Regions from separate parts of the Pseudomonas sp. GW821-FHT01D09 genome, predicted to be linked through region 2. Evidence: predicted binding sites of a transcription regulator. Region 2 holds the regulator's gene; the other holds the start of a gene.
The links. The regulator LexA, encoded in region 2, represses DNA repair genes until DNA is damaged. The targets are predictions, from matches to a motif close to CTGTNTNNNNANACAG.

Region 1 (7,872 bases), on a different contig from region 2:
GCTTCAGGCATTGCGGCGCAGTTTCCCGATGTGGATATCGCCCGTTGCCCATTGGGGATTTTCGGCAGCGTCGTGGCGGATGCTGAAACCCGTAGCGTGCAGGTCGGCGATCGCATCGAAATTTATCGGCCCTTGTTGGCGGATCCCAAAGAGGTGAGGCGCCTGCGAGCGGCAAAAGCAGCCGAAGCTCGGCGGCAACTCCCCTAGCCTGTGAAATAGCAGGCAACAAAAAGCCCGGCATGCCGGGCTTTTTGTTGAACGATGAAAATTATTGCGGGCTTGTATCCAGGGGTTCTGGCGTCGGCACCGGAACGGTTTCCACACTGTCGATGTCTTTCTGGATCGTGTCCAGCAAGGAACCTGGCTTGGCCGGCACCTCGGACTTGGGCTTTTCAGCATTCTGCGCTGGCGCAGTGACGCTGGTCCCGCTGTCCTTGCCCAGCAGGGCTTCATCGCGGCTTACGCCAGGCATGAAGTCACCGGAAAGGCTGACGAGCTGGTCGTTGCCATTGAAGATGACACTGACGCGCTCCTGTTGGCGTTCCCCGCCTCCAGGCTGCAGGCTATAGAGATAATCCCAGCGATCGGCATGGAATGTGTCGGTCAGCAGGGGATTGCCCATGATAAACCGTACTTGCCGTCGGGTCATTCCCGGGCGTAACTGGTCTATCATGTCCTGCGTGACGACATTGCCCTGCTGGATGTCGATTTTGTAAACCCCGGGGAATGAACAACCGGCGAGTGCGAGCAGTCCCACAAGGGTGAAACTGGTTAGCAAGAGCTTGGTGTTTTGCATCGGTGGGCGACTTCCACTATCTTGGCTGGGACAACGTAAACGCCGATCATACCCGTATTAAGAGAAGCTGCGAAGCAGCATCCGCGAGAAAGCTAACCATGGTTGAAAATAGCGAACTACGCAAAGCCGGTCTTAAAGTGACTCTGCCACGAGTCAAGATTCTACAAATGCTCGATTCCGCCGAGCAGCGCCACATGAGTGCCGAGGATGTCTACAAGGCGCTGATGGAGTCTAACGAGGACGTCGGCCTGGCCACGGTTTACCGTGTACTGACCCAGTTTGAAGCCGCAGGGCTGGTGGTTCGTCATAATTTCGACGGCGGTCATGCGGTTTTCGAGCTGGCTGACGGTGGTCATCACGACCACATGGTTGATCTGGATACCAATGAGGTTATCGAGTTCACCAGTCCTGCAATCGAGAAGCTCCAGCATGAGATCGCTGAGGAGCATGGATTCGATTTGGTGGACCACAACCTGGTTCTGTACATACGTAAGAAAAAGTAAGAAAGCTACGCAGATTCGTTCTGCGAAACGATCGAAGGCGACCCTAGGGTCGCCTTCGTGCTTTCTGCCGATGGAAAAAACGGGGTGGAAAGGGCTCAGGCCTTCACCGTCACCACCATTTTTTTCGCGTGGGCCAGGGACTCTTTGGTCAGGTCGATGCCGCCGAGCATGCGTGCGACTTCTTCCACCCGCTCGGTCTTGTTCAGCTTGGACACGGCTGTATGCGTCGCGTCGCTGCCCCGTACCTTATGTACAAACAGATGTTGATGCCCCTGTGCTGCCACCTGTGGCAAGTGGGTAACGGTCAGTACTTGCCCGCGCTCACCCAGGCGGCGCAACAATTGGCCGACAATTTCTGCGGTCGGCCCGCCGATCCCCACATCCACTTCGTCGAATACCAGGGTCGGTACGCGGGAGGTCTGGGCGGTAATGACCTGGATCGCCAGGCTGATCCGTGACAGTTCGCCACCAGACGCCACTTTGGCCAGTGCCTTGAGAGGTTGGCCGGGGTTGGCGCTCACTAGCAGTTCGACCTGCTCCAGGCCGTTGGGCTGCAGTTCATTGCCGCTATTGGCGTGCAACTCGATGGTGAAGCGCCCGCCCGGCATGCCCAAGCGTTGGATTTCCTGCTCCACGGCGCAAGCCAGCCCGGTTGCAGCTTGGTGCCGCAGGTCGCTCAGTTCCCGGGCCTTTTCCTGGTAATGCCGGGCAAAAGAGGCGAGTTCGTCGCCCAGGCGTTCGATGGATTCATCATTGGCATTCAGGGTTTCGATCTCGTCCAGCAGCTTTTGCTGCATGGCCGCCACTTCGGTTGGCTGGATCCGATGTTTGCGCGCCAGGGTATAAATAGTGTCGAGACGTTCTTCGATCTCTTGCAGGCGTGCCGGGTCGGCATCGAAGTGGTCAAGGAAGCGGTTCAGTTCGCCCACGGCCTCTTCTACCTGGATTTGCGCACTGGTCAGCAGGGTGGTGGCTTCACTCAGTGACCCCGAGCCGCTGTTCACGCTCGACAGGCGGTTAAGGCTGGCCGTCAGCGCATTCAGCACATTGCCGGAGTCACTTTCGCTGCATTGCTCGACCACCTGGCGACAGATGCCCAGCAGGGTTTCGGCATTGGTCAGGTTCTTGTGCTCCTGCTCCAGCTGTTCCAGCTCGGTTTCGCCCAGGCCCAGGCTTTCCAGTTCTTCCAACTGATAGCTGAGGAGTTGGTGGCGAGCGCGCTGTTCGTCGCCGGAATTGGACAGGCGCTCCAGCTCCTGGCGGGTCTGGCGCCAGCGCTGTGCAGCCAATTGCACCTGGCGCGCCAGGTCGGTGGCACCGGCGTATTCATCCAGGAGGCGGCGGTGGGTGTCGGTTTTCAGCAGGGATTGATGTTCGTGCTGGCTGTGGATGTCGATCAGCAGCTCGCCAAGGGCTTTCAGGTCGCCGAGGGGGCAGGGCGTGCCATTGATATAGCCCCGGGAGCGACCTTCGGCAGTGATTACGCGGCGCAGGATGCACGGGCCGTCGTTATCCAGGTCGCGCTCGGCAAGCCAGGCGCTGGCTTCCGGGATATCTGCCAGGTCAAAGGTCGCCAGGATATCGGCCTTGTCTGCACCGGGGCGAACCACGCCGCTGTCGGCGCGATCACCCAGGGTCAGGCCCAGGGCGTCGAGCATGATCGACTTGCCGGCGCCGGTTTCGCCTGTGATTACGCTCATCCCGCGATCCAGTTCAAGATCCAGGTGCTCGACAATGGCGTAGTTATGTACGGACAGGTGAACCAGCATGACGGCTGCTCCCGGGTTTTAGGTCTGGTTATTTATACAGTGTTTTGTTTGGTGCTGACAATCCTGCGACTTAGCTCAATTTGCTTGGATGACGGCTTTTTTTAGTGCGATGGGGAATGTGCGGGAAAGTGTGAGTCGAGGTATGTCGGCCCTTGAACCTGGAAATTGTGGCCCCATATACCGGAACAGAAGCGCGAGTTGAGTTCGTGCAGGATTTTGAAAGGAGAAAATTATGGCTGACGAACAGACGCTGGATACGCAAAACCCAGACGCCAACCAGGCCTCGCAGGCAGCGGGTGAAGACCTGGCGGCTCGTGTGCAGGTGCTCGAAGAGCAACTGGCAGGCGCTCAGGATCAGGCTTTGCGTGTTGCTGCCGATCTGCAGAACGTCCGCCGCCGCGCCGAGCAGGATGTAGAAAAGGCCCACAAGTTTGCGCTGGAGAAGTTTGCCGGTGATCTGTTGCCGATCATCGACAGCCTGGAACGCGGCCTGGAGCTGTCCAGCCCGGACGACGAAAACATCCGTGCCATGCGCGAAGGGATCGAGCTGACCCTGAAAATGTTCCAGGACACCCTCAAGCGTTATCAGTTGGAAGCCATCGATCCACAAGGCGGCGAGCCGTTCAACGCGGAGCATCACCAGGCCATGGCCATGCAGGAAAATGCTGACCTTGAGCCCAATAGCGTGTTGAAAGTGTTCCAGAAGGGCTACCAGCTCAACGGTCGCCTGTTGCGCCCGGCGATGGTGGTGGTGAGCAAGGCTCCCGCACCGGTTTCGCCGTCGATTGACGAGCAGGCTTGAAATCGTTCGTAACGACCCCATTTATAAGTCAAGCGTTTAAGTGCTACCGCAGTTAGCCACCACTGCTGCGGCAACCAAATCCAAAGTTTCGGGAGAGTGAATCATGGGCAAAATTATCGGTATCGACCTGGGGACTACCAACTCCTGCGTCTCCGTGCTGGAAAACGGCGTTTCCAAGGTGATTGAGAACGCCGAAGGCGCACGTACTACCCCTTCCATCGTGGCTTACGCCAACGATGGCGAAATCCTGGTAGGCCAGTCCGCCAAGCGTCAGGCTGTGACCAATCCGCACAACACCCTGTACGCGGTGAAGCGTTTGATCGGTCGTAAGTTTGACGAAGAAGTCGTACAGAAAGACATCAAGATGGTGCCGTACAAAATCGCCAAGGCCGACAACGGTGACGCCTGGGTTGAAGTGAACGGCCAGAAAATGTCGCCGCCGCAAATCTCGGCTGAAATCTTGAAAAAGATGAAGAAGACTGCCGAAGACTACCTCGGTGAAGCTGTGACTGAAGCGGTGATCACCGTTCCGGCCTACTTCAACGACAGCCAGCGCCAGGCGACCAAAGACGCCGGCCGCATTGCGGGCCTGGACGTAAAACGCATCATCAACGAACCTACCGCGGCCGCTCTGGCCTACGGCATGGACAAGGCCAAGGGCGACCACACCGTGATCGTTTATGACCTGGGCGGCGGTACTTTTGACGTTTCCGTGATCGAAATCGCTGAAGTCGATGGCGAGCACCAGTTTGAAGTGTTGGCGACCAACGGCGACACGTTCCTGGGCGGTGAAGACTTTGACATTCGTCTGATCGACTACCTCGTTGACGAATTCAAGAAAGAAAGCGGCATGAACCTCAAGGGTGACCCGCTGGCGATGCAGCGCCTGAAAGAAGCCGCTGAAAAAGCCAAGATCGAGCTGTCTTCGAGCAATTCGACCGACGTGAACCTGCCGTACATCACCGCAGATGCTACCGGTCCTAAGCACTTGAACGTGAAGATTTCGCGCGCCAAGCTGGAATCGCTGGTTGAAGACCTGGTTCAACGCACCATCGAACCTTGCCGCATTGCCCTGAAAGATTCGGGTATCGACGTTAGCGCGATCAACGACGTGATCCTGGTGGGCGGTCAGACCCGTATGCCGCTGGTGCAGCAGAAGGTCACCGAGTTCTTCGGTAAAGAAGCGCGTAAAGATGTGAACCCGGACGAAGCGGTTGCCATGGGTGCAGCCATCCAGGGTGCGGTATTGGCTGGCGACGTGAAAGACGTGCTGCTGCTGGACGTCAGCCCGCTGACCCTGGGTATCGAAACCATGGGCGGCGTGATGACCGCGCTGATCGAGAAAAACACCACGATTCCTACCAAGAAATCGCAAGTGTTCTCGACTGCCGATGACAACCAGGGCGCAGTGACCATTCACGTGCTGCAGGGTGAGCGTAAGCAGGCTGCGCAGAACAAGTCTTTGGGCAAGTTCGACCTGGCCGAGATTCCACCAGCACCACGTGGCGTGCCACAGATTGAAGTGACCTTCGACATCGACGCCAACGGCATTCTGCACGTAGGCGCCAAGGACAAGGCCACCGGCAAGACCCAGTCGATCGTGATCAAGGCCAACTCCGGCCTGTCCGAGGAAGAAATTCAGCAGATGATCAACGATGCTGAAAAGAACGCCGAGGAAGATCGCAAGTTTGAAGAACTGGCCGCTGCCCGCAACCAGGGTGATGCACTGGTTCACTCGACACGCAAAATGATCGCGGATGCTGGCGATAAAGTGACGGCTGAAGAGAAGGCCGCAATCGAAGCCGCCGTGGTTGCCCTGGAAGCCGCCGTTAAAGGCGATGACAAGGCCACCATCGAAGCCAAGGTTGAGGAACTGTCGAAAGTCTCCGCGCCAGTGGCTCAGAAAATGTACGCCGAGCAAGGCCAGCCAGCTGACGGTGCTGCGCAACAGGCAGAACCTGAAGCCAAGCACGACGACGTTGTCGATGCCGAGTTTGAAGACGTTACAGACAAGAAGTAAGTTGGTCGCCCGGTTGACCGCTATCAAGCGGTGACTGGTAGGATGTCGCCGCGCGGGAGCTTGCTCCCGCGTTGGCGTGTCTGGGGTACGGGAATTTTTACAGCATGCGACAAGGTTCGGATGCTGGCGGTGTGATCGGGAATGCTCCTGCTTTGCGATCGACAGTCACCGCGTTTTTAGCTGGGTCTCGGCTGAAAGCAGTAAAGACCAGGATCGTTGAATTTGACGTGAGTTGGGTCCGGGCCTGTATTGGGGCTCAACGAGTTTGGCAGGCTCAGGAGGGTTTTGCCGGACGTCCTTAAGAGTGCAAAGACTTATGGCAAAGCGTGACTATTACGAAGTGTTGGGTGTGGAGCGCGGCTCCAGCGAGGCGGACCTGAAGAAGGCCTACCGTCGCCTGGCGATGAAGCACCACCCGGACCGTAACCCGGATAACAAAGAATCCGAGGAAATGTTCAAAGAGGCCAATGAGGCCTACGAATGCTTGTGTGACCCGAACAAGCGTGCAGCCTACGACCAGTATGGCCATGCCGGTGTCGATCCGAGCATGGGGGGTGGCGGTGCCGGCTTTGGCGGGCAGAATTTCTCCGATATCTTCGGCGATGTATTCAGCGACTTCTTTGGTGGCGGTCGCGGCGGTCAGCGCGGCGGTGCCCAGCGTGGCAGCGACTTGCGCTACACCCTGGAGCTGAACCTGGAAGAAGCCGTGCGCGGCACCAGCGTCAATATCCGCGTGCCGACGCTGGTCAACTGCAAGCCTTGCGACGGTTCGGGTGCCAAGAAGGGCTCTTCGCCGATCACTTGCCCGACCTGTGGCGGTATCGGCCAGGTGCGCATGCAGCAGGGCTTCTTCTCGGTGCAGCAGACCTGCCCGCGTTGCCATGGCCAGGGCAAGATCATTTCCGATCCGTGCGATTCCTGCCATGGCGAGGGGCGTGTCGAAGAGTACAAGACCTTGTCGGTGAAAGTGCCGGCGGGTGTCGATACCGGCGACCGCATCCGGTTGTCGGGCGAGGGCGAGGCGGGTACGCAGGGTGGCCCGACGGGCGACCTGTACGTGGTGATCAATGTGCGCGAGCACTCGATCTTCCAGCGCGACGGCAAGCACCTGTTCTGCGAAGTGCCGATCAGCTTTGTCGATGCGGCCCTGGGCGGCGAGTTGGAGATTCCGACTCTCGATGGTCGGGTCAAGCTGAAGATCCCTGAGGGGACGCAGACCGGCAAGCAGTTCCGGATCCGTGGCAAAGGTGTTGCACCGGTGCGTGGCGGCGGTGCGGGCGACTTGATGTGCCGTGTGGCCGTCGAGACCCCGGTCAACCTGGATCGTCGCCAGCGTGAGTTGCTCGAAGAGTTGCGCAGTTCGCTGGACGGTGATGGCTCCCATTCACCCAAGACCGCTGGTTGGTTTGAAGGCGTGAAGCGCTTCTTCGGCGACCTGTAAGGACCTGGATATGCGACGTATAGCAGTGATGGGCGCCGCCGGGCGCATGGGCAAGAACCTGGTGGAGGCGGTGCAGCAGCGCTCGCCTCTGTCGGGCCTGACGGCGGCGATCGTACGCCCGGGCAGTACGCTGATCGGCGCCGATGTGGGTGAGTTGGCCTCGTTGGGGCGCATCGGTGTGGCGTTGTCCGGCAGCCTGGAGCAAGTGGTTGAAGAGTTCGATGTGTTGATCGACTTCACCCTGCCAGACGTGATGCTGAAAAACTTGGCGTTCTGCCGCAAAGCGGGCAAGGCCATGGTGATTGGCACCACCGGCCTGAGTGCCGAGCAGAAGCAATTGCTCGTCGCGGCGGGCCAGGATATTCCTATCGTGTTTGCCGCCAACTTCAGTGTGGGCGTCAACCTGTCGCTGAAGTTGCTCGACATGGCGGCGCGGGTGCTGGGTGATGAGGCGGATATCGAGATCATCGAGGCCCATCACCGGCACAAGGTCGATGCGCCATCGGGGACGGCCATGCGTATGGGGGAAGTGATTGCCGAT
Region 2 (7,872 bases):
GTGAAGAAGACGATGATGATGGCCCAGCGTCTGTACGAAGCGGGCTACATCACGTATATGCGTACCGACTCCACCAACCTGTCGGTGGACGCGGTGGCGATGGCGCGTACCTATATTGAAAGCGAGTTCGGCAAGAAGTACCTGCCGGAGAAGCCAAACGTCTACAGCAGCAAGGAAGGCGCACAAGAGGCTCACGAAGCGATCCGCCCCTCCGATGCCAATACCGAGCCAAGCAAGCTCACGGGCATGGAACGTGACGCTGAGCGCCTCTACGAGCTGATCTGGCGCCAGTTCCTGGCTTGCCAGATGCTGCCGGCGCAATACCTGTCCACCACCGTCACGGTGGGAGCTGGGGACTTCGAGCTGCGTGCCAAGGGCCGTATCCTCAAGTTCGACGGCTACACCCGCGTAATGCCGCAAATCGCCAAGCCGGGCGATGACGACGTGCTGCCGGATATGGCCCAGGGCGATGTGATGAAGCTGATCAAGCTTGATCCGAGCCAGCACTTCACCAAACCGCCGGCCCGTTATTCGGAAGCCAGCCTGGTCAAGGAGATGGAAAAGCGCGGGATCGGTCGTCCTTCGACCTACGCGGCGATCATCTCCACCATTCAGGACCGTGGCTACGTGGCCCTGCATAACCGTCGTTTCTATTCGGAAAAGATGGGCGATATCGTTACCGAACGTTTGTCCGAGAGCTTCTCCAACCTGATGGACTACGGCTTTACCGCCGGCATGGAAGAGAACCTCGATGACGTGGCCCAGGGCGAGCGCGACTGGAAAAACGTACTCGACGAATTCTATGGTGACTTCAAGAAAAAACTCGAAGTCGCCGAGAGCCCGGAAAACGGCATGCGCGCCAACCAGCCGGTGATGACGGATATTCCGTGCACCACCTGCGGGCGGCCGATGCAGATCCGCACCGCGTCTACCGGGGTGTTCCTGGGTTGCTCGGGCTACAGCCTGCCGCCCAAAGAGCGCTGCAAGGCCACGGTCAACCTGGTACCGGGTGATGAAATTGCTGCCGACGACGAGGGTGAATCCGAGTCGCTGGTGCTGCGTGGCAAGCACCGTTGCCCGATCTGCAGCACGGCGATGGATGCCTACCTGCTGGACGAGAAGCACAAGCTGCACATCTGCGGTAATAACCCGGATTGCAACGGCTACGAGATCGAAGAGGGCACCTACCGCATCAAGGGCTACGAAGGTCCGAGCCTGGAGTGCGACAAGTGCGGCAGCGAGATGCAACTCAAGACCGGCCGTTTCGGCAAGTTCTTCGGTTGCACCAACCCAACCTGCAAGAACACCCGCAAACTGCTGAAAAGTGGTGACGCGGCGCCGCCGAAGATGGACCCGGTGAAGATGCCCGAGCTCAAGTGCGAGAAGGTCAACGACACCTACATCCTGCGTGACGGCGCTTCGGGCCTGTTCCTGGCCGCCAGCCAGTTCCCGAAAAACCGCGAGACCCGTGCGCCCCTGGTGCTGGAAATCGTGCCGCACAAGGATGAGATCGATCCCAAGTACCACTTCCTGTGCGAAGCGCCGAAGAAGGATCCCGACGGTCGTCCGGCCGTGATCCGCTACAGCCGCAAGACCAAGGAGCAATACGTGCAGACCGAGGTGGACGGCAAGCCTACGGGCTGGAAGGCGTTCTACGACGGTGGCAAGTGGAAGGTGGAGGACAAGCGCCAGGGTGCTTGATCCCGCTCCTGCATTGAAATAAAGGCCGCCTTCACAGGCGGCCTTTTGTTTTGCGCTTGCAGTGGGCTTGTCTCATCCGTGACACTGTTCAGCCAGCATCACGTTTATGTCGTTGTGGAGACTGCCGTCATGGCCAACGAACTCTATACCCGTACCAACCAGAAAATTTACTTCGCGGGTTTGTCCCTGGAAGCCCTTGGTCGTGCCGAGGAAGGGAAGGAGATGAATGCTATTGCGCTGGTCCAGGCGGGGCGAGAGTCGGCCTTGTTCCATCTATATGGGGCTTTGCTGGGGTTGTGCCATGAAATTGCCGGATTTTATCGCCTGCCCCAGGCGAATGCGCCTCGGGCCGAGGATATCCTGACCCGTGAGGTGCTCGAGTCTATGGCCATCCCCGAGTTGGCCGAACTGGTGGAAATGGCCCGCAGCCCTGACAGTTGGCTGGCCCGTTTGTTGGCTGCCCATTCGGCGCTGTTCCAGCCGCCGCGTGTGCCGCACAAGCCCAAGGGCGATGTGACCCAGCCGTTGATCGTTGCGGTTAGCCTGGAAGAAGAAGGGCCGGAGCCGCTGAGCCGGGCTGAGTTGGAGAGCTGGCGCCAGGAGCTGAAGAAGCTGGCGATCCGCTTTCGGGATGGCTTGAACGAGTGCTGATCGGCAGGACAATGTAGGTGCCGGCTTGCCGACGATAACAATTGATCAAGCAATGCCAAGTTGACTGCCAGAGCGCTATCGCTGGCAAGCCAACGCCTACAGACCATTCATCAAGCCGTAAAGAAAGCTGTTCAGATCCTGAGCGAGGCCGCGTTGATGACTGATATAATGCCGGCCTTTCGTGGAGAACAGATTTTTATGCCAACGTCCTTTCTGGAAATTGTTGAATTGCCCGACGGCCGAATCGAGCTGCGCAGGGCTGAGGACGAGGGTTCTCTGGTGACTTTGGACTTTTCCGAAGACGCCAAAGCGTTCCTGCAAGGCCAGCACGTGGAAGTGGCAAAAGCCATGTTGAGCGTAGGTGTGCAGATGGCGGGGCGTCTGGCTGAAGGCGAACCAGAGAAAGACGACGGTCCACGGGTTCTTCACTGAGCCCGTTTGTCGTTTTAAGATTCAAATACTCAATCGGCTTCTTGGTTCTGTAGAAGCCTTGTGTCCATCGCAGGCACTGACCTGACGTCAGGCTGCAATCGGACGACCTGCAGTGCTCCCGATAACGCGTTGCGCGCCAGTCTCGGACTTATCCCAATCGAATATTCAAGCTTTGTGCATCGCCCGTGCGCGCTGCGCTGATCAACTGCTGCTTGGCCGAAGCACCCAGCGGGTTCAGCCAACTGACGACGGTGTGGCTACGCCCCAGGCGCAATGCCTCGCAGGTCAGTTGCTGAGCGCTCTGGGTGCCGCGTGGTTGCAACAGCAGGATACGCTCGCGGTTCAGGCCCGCATCGCGCAACCAGGCCTGGGTCAGGCTGGCGGGTGGGGCGATTAGGGTCAGCCAGCGGGCGTCCTGCTCCTCGCTCAATTCGCGCAGGATCGGCGCCAGCAGGCTCAGGCAGTTCCCGGCAGCGCCGCGCAACGACAATTCACTGAATACCTCAGGTTCAGCGGGGGCGGTCCATGGGGACTCCACCGCCTCGCTGAGGAGGGGGGCAAGTGGCTGGGCCAAAAAGGCCTCAAACAGCGGCAGTTGTGTGTGTTGTTGCGCGTGTGGGAACTGCATGATGCCTCCGTTAGCGGCGAATAACGCCGACACTCAAGCCTTCGATCACCAGGTCCTGATCCTTCAGGTTGACTTCAATCGGCGAAAACTCGGGGTTTTCTGCCAGCAGCCAGACTTTGCTGCCTTCGCGCTTGAAGCGCTTGACCGTCACTTCGTCGCCAATGCGGGCCACGACGATCTGGCCGTTGCGCGCTTCGCGGGTGGTGTGCACGGCCAGCAGGTCACCGTCGAAGATGCCCACGTCCTTCATGCTCATGCCATGGACCCGCAACAGGTAGTCGGCGCGAGGGTGGAAGAAGGTCGGGTTGATATTGCAGGATTCCTCGACGTGCTGTTGTGCCAGAATCGGCGCACCGGCAGCGACCCGGCCAATGATCGGCAGCGTCGATTCGTCGGCCTTGGCTTCAAAGCCGGGAATACGAATGCCACGGGATGCACCCGGGGTCATTTCGATCGCGCCCTTGCGAGCAAGGGCCTTCAGGTGTTCTTCGGCAGCATTGGGGGATTTGAACCCCAGCTCCAGGGCGATTTCTGCCCGGGTCGGCGGATAGCCGTTGTCGTCGAGGCAGCGCTTGATAAAAGCGAGAATCTCAGCTTGGCGTGGCGTCAGTTTTAGCATGTTGATCGCTCTGTCTTTTTATACAGTGACTGGGATTATATACAGTGAACTGCGCTTGGCAATCATCGTTTTTGCCGACTCCGCCGGACGGTCATCTGTCGGCCCTTGCAAAGCCTGGAGACAGCGCTGCCTACAGGTTGTTGAAGATGTGATTAAATAGGTGCGAATCGGGTGACTGCCCGGCCGGAAAACGGACCTGCAGGCTTGACATTGCACAAGGTGAAACGTATGTTTCAAACAAGTGTTTGTCAGGCGGAGTAGCCATGGCCCAGTCGGAAACCGTTGAACGCATTCTCGATGCTGCCGAGCAGTTGTTCGCGGAAAAAGGATTTGCTGAAACTTCATTGCGGCTGATCACCAGCAAGGCCGGGGTCAACCTGGCGGCAGTGAACTATCATTTCGGCTCGAAAAAAGCCCTGATCCAGGCGGTGTTCTCACGCTTTCTGGGGCCGTTCTGCGTTAGCCTCGACCGTGAGCTGGAGCGACGCCAGGCCAAGCCCGACAACAAGCCGAGCCTGGAAGACCTGCTGGAAATCCTCGTTGAGCAAGCCCTGGTGGTACAGCCGCGCAGCGGCAACGACCTGTCGATTTTCATGCGCCTCTTGGGCCTGGCCTTCAGCCAGAGCCAGGGCCACTTGCGCCGTTACCTCGAAGACATGTACGGCAAGGTATTCCGTCGCTACATGTTGCTGGTCAACGAAGCCGCCCCGCGTATTCCCCCCATCGAATTGTTCTGGCGCGTGCACTTCATGCTCGGTGCCGCGGCGTTCAGCATGTCCGGGATCAAGGCCTTGCGCGCCATTGCCGAAACCGATTTCGGCGTCAACACCTCCATTGAGCAGGTGATGCGCCTGATGGTGCCGTTCCTGGCGGCCGGCATGCGCGCGGAAAGCGGGGTTACCGACGCGGCCATGGCGGCCGCCCAACTGCGCCCGCGCAGCAAGTCCGTCCCCGTGGCCGCCAAGGTTTAACCGCTGGCGTCTGGGCGCAACTGCTTGCATCCGCTAAGCTAGCCGCCCATGCCGATTTCAACTCGTTACCCGCACCCCACCGCCTTGCCCGGCTCGACCAGGCGAGGTGGTGGCGCGCGCGCGTCATTCAAGGAAAATTTATGACTGCTGCCCTGCAAGGCTCTTTGATGGTGGACGTCGCCGGCACCTGGCTGACGGCTGAAGATCGCCACTTGTTGCGCCAGCCTGAAGTGGGTGGCCTGATCATTTTTGCGCGCAATATCGAGCATCCGCGCCAGGTGCGGGAATTGAGCGCCGCCATTCGTGCGGTGCGCCCGGACCTGTTGCTGGCCGTTGACCAGGAAGGCGGTCGGGTCCAGCGCCTGCGCCAGGGGTTTGTCCGCCTGCCGGCCATGCGGGCGCTGGCGGACAATGCCAATGCCGAATACCTGGCCGAGCAGTGCGGCTGGGTCATGGCCACGGAAGTGCTGGCGGTTGGCCTGGACCTGAGCTTCGCCCCGGTGCTGGACCTCGACTACCAGCGCAGCGCAGTGGTGGGCACACGCTCGTTCGAGGGCGATCCCGAGCGCGCCGCGCTGCTGGCCGGCGCCTTTATCCGGGGCATGAACAGCGCCGGCATGGCCGCCACCGGCAAACACTTCCCGGGGCATGGTTGGGCCGAGGCAGATTCCCACGTCGCCATTCCCAATGATGAGCGCAGCCTGGAACAGATTCGTGCTCATGACCTGGTGCCGTTCGCGCGCCTGAGCAAGCACTTGGCCGCCGTCATGCCGGCCCATGTCATTTACCCGCAGGTGGATAACCAGCCGGCCGGCTTCTCGCGCCGTTGGCTGCAGGACATCCTGCGCGGCGAACTGCAGTTCGACGGGGTGATTTTCAGTGATGACCTGTCCATGGCCGGTGCCCATGTGGTGGGGGACGCGGCGAGCCGGATCGAGGCTGCTTTAAGTGCTGGCTGCGACATGGGCCTGGTGTGCAATGACCGCGGGGCCGCCGAGCTGGCCCTGAGTGCTGCCCAGCGCATGAAGGTCACGCCGTCGGCCCGCATTGCCCGGATGCGTGGGCAGGCGATGGCGTCGACTGACTATAAGCAGGACCCGCGTTGGTTGGCGGCGCTCGGTGCGCTTCGGGATGCTCAGTTGATCGAATAAGACTGAGGCGCGTCTAGCGCAGGCAAGCTCCCACATTTTGAATGTATTCACAGAGCAAAATGTGGGAGCTTGCCTGCGATAGTGACCTAACGGTCAACGCTTCTCTTGCTTATTGGGCAGTGGCGCAAACAGCGCCTCGATCTCCTCGTTGCCCAGCTTCCAGTCGCCCGTGGTACGACCCTCCAGTACGCCCGCCGCCAGGTCTGATTTTTCCTGCTGCAAGGCCTGGATTTTCTCTTCTACGGTGCCGCGGGCAATCATCTTGTACACAAACACCGGCTTCTCCTGGCCAATGCGGTACGCACGGTCGGTGGCCTGGTTTTCCGTGGCCGGGTTCCACCAGGGGTCGTAGTGGATCACGGTGTCGGCTTCGGTCAGGTTAAGCCCCACGCCACCGGCCTTGAGGCTGATCAGGAAGATTTGCAGCTTGCCGCTCTGGAAGTCCCTGACCGGCGCGCGCCGATCGCGGGTCTGACCGGTCAGCAAGGCATAGGCGACCCCGCGTTTTTTCAGCTCGATTTCAATCAGGCTGAGCATCGAAGTGAACTGCGAGAACAGCAAAATCCTGCGTCCTTCGGCAAACAGTTCGTCGAGCATCTCCATCAGGCTGTCGAGCTTGCCGGAGCTACTGCCACGGGCGGGCGGGGTGGCATCGTTGACCAGGCGCAGGTCGCAGCAGACCTGGCGCAGCTTGAGCAGCGCTTCCAGAATGATGATCTGGCTACGGGCCACGCCCTTGCGGGTGATCTCGTCGCGCACCTTTTTGTCCATGGCCAGGCGCATGGTTTCGTACACGTCGCGCTGGGCTTCGTTGAGCTCCACCCAGTGGATGATCTCCGTCTTGGGCGGTAACTCAGTGGCCACCTGCTCCTTGGTGCGGCGCAGCAGAAACGGCTTGATCCGACCGTTGAGGTGTTGCAATCGCACGTCGCTGCCGCGTTTTTCGATGGGCACGCGGTAATCACGGTTGAAGCTTTTTACATCGCCCAGCCAGCCCGGCAGCAGGAAGTGGAACAGCGACCACAGCTCGCCCAGGTGGTTTTCCAGGGGCGTGCCGCTCAGGCACAGGCGCTGGCGTGCATTCAGCTCGCGGGCGGCCTGGGCGGCCTTGCTGGTGGGGTTCTTGATGTATTGGGCTTCGTCGAGAATCAAAACATGCAAGGGCTGCGCGGCCAGTTGCTCGATGTCTTTGGGCAGCAGGGCGTAGGTGGTCAGCAGCAGGTCGTAATCGTGCAACTGGGCGAAGTGTTTCTTGCGCCCGGCACCGTACAGCGCCAGCACCTTGAGCTGCGGGGTGAAGTGCGCGGCTTCGTCGAGCCAGTTGGGGATCAGGCTGGTGGGCATCACCACCATGCATGGCCGGTCCAGGCGCCCGGCGATTTTTTCGCTGAGAATATGCGCCAGGGTCTGCAGGGTTTTGCCCAGGCCCATGTCGTCCGCGAGAATCCCGCCCACTTCCAGTTGGCGCAGGGACTGCATCCAGCTCAGGCCTTCGAGCTGGTAGGGGCGCAACGTGGCGTTCAGGCCTTCGGGGGCGGTGCAGGTGAAGTCCTTGATGTCGCGCAGGCGCTGGGCAAAGCTGCGGATCTGCTCGCCACCTTCCCATTGCAGGGGCAGGTCTTCCAGCGGGTTGAGGCGAATGGCGTCGGCCTTGGCCAGGCGCAAGACGGTGGTGCCGGGCTCTTGCAGGTAGAACTCGCCGAGGGTCGCCAGCACCGG

Region 1: a site for LexA is predicted at 3,093-3,108, ahead of recN (DNA repair protein RecN). Genes of this name have one in related genera too.

What each region holds. Positions count from the first base shown of each region.
Region 1 covers NZ_JBWKWY010000014.1:64,398-72,269, forward strand. The annotation lists gene AC07W7_RS14685 (RnfH family protein) at 1-207, shown strand, start outside; gene AC07W7_RS14690 (outer membrane protein assembly factor BamE) at 269-796, opposite strand; gene fur (ferric iron uptake transcriptional regulator) at 895-1,299, shown strand; gene recN (DNA repair protein RecN) at 1,395-3,068, opposite strand; gene grpE (nucleotide exchange factor GrpE) at 3,301-3,870, shown strand; gene dnaK (molecular chaperone DnaK) at 3,974-5,890, shown strand; gene dnaJ (molecular chaperone DnaJ) at 6,207-7,331, shown strand; gene dapB (4-hydroxy-tetrahydrodipicolinate reductase) at 7,342-7,872, shown strand, end outside.
Region 2 covers NZ_JBWKWY010000015.1:32,377-40,248, forward strand. The annotation lists gene topA (type I DNA topoisomerase) at 1-1,701, shown strand, start outside; gene AC07W7_RS15110 (DUF6586 family protein) at 1,831-2,352, shown strand; gene AC07W7_RS15115 (hypothetical protein) at 2,551-2,784, shown strand; gene sulA (SOS-induced cell division inhibitor SulA) at 2,933-3,412, opposite strand; gene lexA (transcriptional repressor LexA) at 3,423-4,031, opposite strand; gene AC07W7_RS15130 (TetR/AcrR family transcriptional regulator) at 4,295-5,002, shown strand; gene nagZ (beta-N-acetylhexosaminidase) at 5,143-6,153, shown strand; gene AC07W7_RS15140 (SNF2-related protein) at 6,247-7,872, opposite strand, start outside.